Regions from separate parts of the Pseudoalteromonas ulvae UL12 genome, predicted to be linked through region 2. Evidence: riboswitches for the same ligand, from Rfam matches in the RefSeq annotation. Region 2 holds a riboswitch; the other holds the start of a gene.
What was found. Region 2 has a riboswitch for cyclic di-GMP ahead of PULV_RS20825 (hypothetical protein). Riboswitches for the same ligand answer to the same signal wherever they lie in the genome.

Region 1 (3,181 bases), on a different contig from region 2:
GTGCTCGGTTCAGGGTTTTCACCTAAGCCGGCAAAATAACACGGATCATTGAATTCCAGTGGGTAGTGTGTGCCATCTTCACGATACACAATAAATTTTAATTGCCCAGCTTCACGCTCAGTAACCACTTTATATTTATCAAATAACTCTACACATTCCAGCATGATGTCATCACGATGACCGATCATCTCCTGCCACTTAGATTGATCACCAATAACCGATTGATGTGCTGTCATTAAACGGAAGTTTTTCGCCTGCCAATTAGTGACAATATAATAAATGTCGCCTAATTTATCAGCGTCATATTCGTGGCCATGCGAGCGCGGGCATAATTGCGTGAACTGCCCTTGGGCATTATTCGCATCCAACACCCAAGTATCACTGGTTTCGGTTGACTCTAAATCAAGCATGATCAGAGATTCATCGCGGCTTTTGCCAAGTCCCATAAAAAAGCTGGCATCATGCTCTTCAAAAACCAAGACATCGTCAGCCTGCGCTGTACCTAGCAAATGACGATACACTTGATAACCTAATAATGTTTTGAGATCTTTTTTAACATAAAACACAGTTTGATTATCATTCGCCCACACCGCTTGCCCTTCGGTGTGTTCGAGCACATCTTCAAGCAAGGTATCAGTGACTAAATCTTTAAAACGAATGGTATAAATACGGCGGCTGTCGGTATCTTCAGAATAGGACATCAGACGGTCATTAGGGCTAATCGAAAATTCACCTAAGTCATAGTATTCATGCTGTTCAGCCAGTGCATTGGTATCGATAAGCAGTTGTTTGTTGAGCCCATGTGCATCCTCTGCACGAAAATATCGCGCAAACTCATCATCGCCACTTATTTCAGAATGATACCAATACGCGCCATCTTTCACAGGAACCGTGCTGTCATCTTTAACAATACGGTCTTTTAATTCCGTAAATATGGCGTCTTCTAGGTCCTGATGTTGCTTAAGCATCGCGTCACAATAGCGATTTTCCGCTTCCAAATGCGCAATAACCTCTGGGTTATTGCGTTCATCATCTCTCATCCAATAATAGTTATCGCAACGCGTATGTTGATGATGAGACATTTCAAACGGTTTTTTTATCGCTTTGGGTGCACAGTTACTCGGGTTAGCCACAAACAATTTCCAAACAGAAGATCAAATTGGCGCGTATTTTAACCCAATCCATAAAAAAAGTCCGAGTTAATCAAAACTCGGACTTTGGTGAAACCACTATCTATATAGCTAAATAAATGGTTACTCAAGGGAAGAAAAACGTCATGACAGATGAACGCATATTTTATTCTAGCCGCTGCCATGCCAGCGACCAATTTTTTCCAAGCCCGGGTTCATATTGCTCGTCCATGTGCTCGCCTAGACGACAAAACTCAGTGTACGGCCATGGCCTACACATATACACCGCATCAGTTTTACTATGATAAACCCGATCGCCAGCCCGGTAGTCGCTGCGATATTGAGGAAACACATAATCATACAGTTGCTGTAAAACAACCTGCCGCCCTCTACAGGTATCAGCATGCACAAAACGAACATCGACACTCACAATCCCACTCGCTTGCAAGGCAAAAATAGAATTTTGACCATAACTGGGCACGATGCCGATTTCGGGATAATGTCGTCCAGCCTGTAAAACTTTAAAATGCTTATTGATATGCTCACAGAGCAACTTAGGCCATACATGAGGCTCACCTTCACAGGCTTGAGCGACTTCATACTCAAACGATAGCTCTGGTAAATCACCTAACTGATCAAATAATGCAAAGTGAATTTTATCGCCTTTATTGAGCCGATAATCCGTCTCTAACGTGTGGATAATATGCCAATCACCAGGCAACAAACCTGCTAATACATTAACCATTTCGACACCTTATGAAGTCATCTTGTTTTATGCGACATGCCGCCAACATACCAATACACCTTCTAATCCTTTATTACGTATGAATTTATTTGGCAACAAAACAAAGCAGTACATGCACTGTAAAGACACAACGAAGATATCGTTGCAGCAACCCCGCTGTCGTAGCCTTTAATAGAAGACCGTAGACCGGAAGCTTTGCGTCCTAACCTTTCGGGTAGTTTGCCAAAATAAGCGCGGATCATAGCCTAAGCGCCATAAATATCAAACTAAAATACTATCAATAAAAATAAAACCATTCTTTATCACTAAAAACAAGTTTCACTCTATGCTACTAAACAAACAACAAATTGCATACAATAGACCAAAAATAATAACTGATTGAGCATCCTATGAGATTTTACCCGTTACTAATTTTGTGTCTGTTTATCGCACATTCTCATGCATCTGGAGCTGACTTAGCACTTGATCGCCAAGGCTCTCCAAACGCAATGCAACAGCTTGATCAGTATGGCAACCAACTGTTTAATCCTTTTTTTGACCTAGGAAGCTGGCACGGTTTTTTACAACCCGCCACAGGGAATGAATATGGTGGATTTACGGGCCCAATGATTATTGCGCAAGAGTACGGGGTATTCATCGCCAAGCAACTCGAACAGATTTCATTGCACCACCGTGATACTGAGCAACGTTTTGATCTGCAAAGCGCACAACATAGCCAGCAAACCTTACCCAGCCAACTTATTCAGCACTATCGATGGCCAACACTGCAGCTCACGCTTTCATTGCAATTTATCAATTCATCCACAGCGTTGATTGAAACAAAACTAACCAACCTCAGCGTGAAGACACTACCATTGGCAATACAATGGCAAGGAAGCCTGCTTGAGGCGTTCTCTTTGACACAAACCTACCAAGAACGTTTCCCTAATTGGCAGATGCGTTTTGACAACACACCCGATAAGCTAATGATCAAGTTTGCCCAACTTAGCGCACCATGGCAGATGATGCTATCTGGCCAAGAGCAGTATCACATTACTCGCTCGATCAGTACTGATACGACGCTCACGTCACACAAAAACAGTTATCTCAGCCATGCTGAATTGGAAATAAAACCTCAGCAAAGCACCACAATTTATACCCAGCAACGCTATGTCCAACGCCCAGAAGAGACATCGGCAGTCGCGTGGCAACACGTTATGAAATTAAGCCAACAGCAACAACAGCGCTGGGCCACTTATCAGCAAAGGCTTAATTCCGATTCCCCACTTCCTCTTGCGGTACAAACCAAAGCGGTGGCAACTTTAAT
Region 2 (3,181 bases):
GCTTTGGTAAAGAAACTTTAGAAGCAATGAACCGTGATTGGCCTTTCTTTCGTACTCGTATAGAAATGCTTGAAATGGTATTTTGTAAAGCTGATCCTTGGCTGAGTGAACATTATGATCAGCATCTCGTCAGCCCACAGCTGAGAGTGTTAGGTCAACGATTGAGAACCGAATTAATTCAAGCAATCGAATGGGTAAAAGGATACTGCGAAAATCAGACTTTACTGGCCGCTCAACCTTGGGTGCAACAGTCGATTGAATTACGTAACCCCTATACGGATCCGCTTAACGTGTTACAAGTTGAGTTGCTGCGCCGTTCTCGGGAGGAGTCCCATTTGGATGATAGCGTCCTTAATCAGGCATTAATGATCACTATGGCTGGTATCGCGGCAGGCATGCGCAATACCGGTTAATAGAGTAAGTATGAGATCACAATATATTTGCTGCCTGTTCATCGGGCAGTCGCGAGGTTAAAAGGTAAAAATGAGTCAATATAAACAACTAACACCACAAGAGCAGTATGTGATTGAGCAAAAAGGGACAGAACGTCCGTTTACTGGCCAATATACAGATTTAATGGCGCAAGGGCTCTACATCTGTAAACGGTGTGAAGCGCCTTTGTACACCTCTGAGCATAAATTTCTGTCACATTGCGGCTGGCCAAGTTTTGATGATGAAATCGCAGGGGCGGTGAAACGAGTCCCTGATGCCGATGGTCGACGAATAGAGATTGTTTGCGCTAATTGTGATGGGCATTTGGGGCATGTGTTCGAAGGTGAGGGGCTGACAGATAAAAATATTCGCCATTGTGTTAATTCGATTTCGATGAGCTTTATCTCAGCCTAACAAGAGTGCCACTAAAAGCTAACTAACTGTTTGCTAGGTGTTTGCTAAGCTTTTTAAAGGTGGTTGATTTTTTTATAACTGTGTAAGCGCCAGTGCCACAGGCTCAGAACACCAGTGCAGGCAAGGAATTTGAGTATTGACTCTAAAATCGTTGCCTGTATCATGTCCTCGCAAGTCAAAGGCAAGGTATTTGAAAAAATACTCACGCAAAGCTTCAGATCTAAGGGGAAACCTAAGATAGCTGGGCTACCAAGCAATAGTGTTTCCTTCTCTTCTTTGAATTTGCCGTTCACCTTTTTCTAGCTTTAGAGGTTTTAAGCAAATTATGTCAGATATAATTACCAGTATTAGTTACGATGAATCATTACACCTTGTGTTGGTCAAGTTAACCGGCACAGCATCATCCACAGACGTGATCCGCAATTACGATGTGATTACACGTTATGCACATGCGCGCCAATGCCAAAAATTATTGATTGATGTCACTGAGCTTCGTCATCGTTATGCGGCCGTCGAAGTCATCGATGTTATTTTAGCCATTAAAGATAAACTGGCTGGCTATGCTGTTGCACGAGTTGTAGGATTTGATGGTTATTTGCACGATTTATTGATACAAAATGCCAAGCGCTTTTCGTTAAATGCAGAAAACTTCGAATGTTTCAAAAAAGCGAAAAACTGGTTAGAAAAAGCGGCATAATTAGTTTAAATACGGATGAAAATCACATAGACTGTCTGGCCATTTTAAAAATGACAACAACAATATGTGTAAAGAACAAATAACGTCAGAATCATTCTTATCTGAACAACAATTTTCTGAGATTCTCTCGCAAGTTAAAGCAAATAAAGGCGTCCTGTGCGCTGACCAAGTTGCACATTGGGCCGTGCAGCTCTATGGTAGTCAAGACGAGCTAATGGAAGCATTGCTTCCGGTTGCTGCTAGTTTTTCTCGAGCGCCGATTTCGCAATTTAATGTTGGTGCAATCGCTGTTGGGGATGCTAACGAAGAGGGATATTGTGACTTTTACTTTGGGGCGAATTTAGAGTTTCCTTCACAAGCTCTCAGTCTTGTTGTACATGCTGAACAAGCTGCAATTAATAATGCGTGGTTAAATGGGGCAAGGAAAATAACTAAGCTTGCCATAACTGATGCACCGTGCGGTTATTGTCGGCAATTTATGAATGAGCTGGCAGATGCAGAGACATTAATCATTAGCTTAAATGGCGAGCATCATGCCTTTAGTGAATTTTTACCTATGCCATTTGGCCCTAAAGAGTTAGATAATCCGACGGCTTTAATGTCCCATCAACGGGCAAATCTTACATTAGATGACGCAAGCTTTAAAGTCTCTCAATTAGTCCAGCACGCTGAGCACAGTTACGTCCCTTATACAGACAATTTTGCAAGTAGTATGATAGTTTGTCACGATGGCAGTAAGTTTTACGGGCGTTATGCCGAAAACGCCGCTTACAGCCCAAGTTTGTCACCGCTGCAAAGCGCTATCAGCCAACTGATATTAGCTGGCAAAGACTTTAATCAAGCAACCATAAAAGCGGTCTATTTAGCCCAGATGAAAGGGCAAGAAAACCAAACAGGTGTCGCAAAAGCCGTGCTTGATAGCTACGATTTTAGTGTGCCGCTACATTTAGTGGCTTTAAAATCAGGCGTTTAAGGTTGAAAATCAAACATATTAACGATAAAGCGACTACGATTAGCCTCTTTATCGATATACATTTTTTGATCGGCTAAATGCAATGCATGGTCAGGATCGTCTCCTGATTTCAGGCATTGCATACCAACACTAACAGAAACCATATATTTCACTAAAGGTTGGTCAAGTTGCTGCTTAAACAACTCGATGTCATCGATTAATTCACTACAAATTAAGACAAATTCATCGCCTCCTAAACGATAGGCTTTATCATTGGGATAAAGCCTACTAAGGGAATGAGAAAAGGTCGCTAATAATTCATCACCAATGTGGTGGCCATATTTGTCGTTGGCATTTTTGAAATTGTTTAAGTCAAAGTAATAAAGGTAGGCTTGATCGAAATGTTGTTGCTCGAAATGCTCAAAAAAAGCACGTCGGTTAAATAATCCTGTCAGTTCATCGTGGTAAGCTAAAAATCGTAAGTCTTTTTCAAGTGTGATACGCCGTTCAATTTCGACTCGCAATTGCTCTATTTTGCTAAGCCGACTCTTGGCGATTCTTAATAGACAATAACAAATTAAAATTAAGCCAATATGTTTAATGGGGGTGTCGAGAACATTAATTATCGGGAAACTACTTGCGAAGTATGAATCGAGAATATCGAGCAGTAACCCTAGACTAAAAAA

Region 1: linked by a shared signal. The riboswitch ahead of PULV_RS14305 (hypothetical protein) and the one ahead of PULV_RS20825 (hypothetical protein) in region 2 are both predicted to bind cyclic di-GMP.

Annotation. Positions count from the first base shown of each region.
Region 1 is NZ_AQHJ01000030.1:165,418-168,598, reverse strand. Features, by position in the region: gene PULV_RS14310 (S9 family peptidase) at 1-1,082, opposite strand, end outside; gene PULV_RS14305 (hypothetical protein) at 1,297-1,875, opposite strand; cyclic di-GMP riboswitch class I at 2,019-2,109, opposite strand; gene ygjK (alpha-glucosidase) at 2,265-3,181, shown strand, end outside.
Region 2 is NZ_AQHJ01000035.1:624,213-627,393, forward strand. Features, by position in the region: gene ppc (phosphoenolpyruvate carboxylase) at 1-413, shown strand, start outside; partial or broken gene PULV_RS20820 (methionine-R-sulfoxide reductase) at 484-834, shown strand; cyclic di-GMP riboswitch class I at 1,017-1,100, shown strand; gene PULV_RS20825 (hypothetical protein) at 1,172-1,543, shown strand; gene cdd (cytidine deaminase) at 1,608-2,516, shown strand; gene PULV_RS20835 (GGDEF domain-containing protein) at 2,513-3,181, opposite strand, start outside.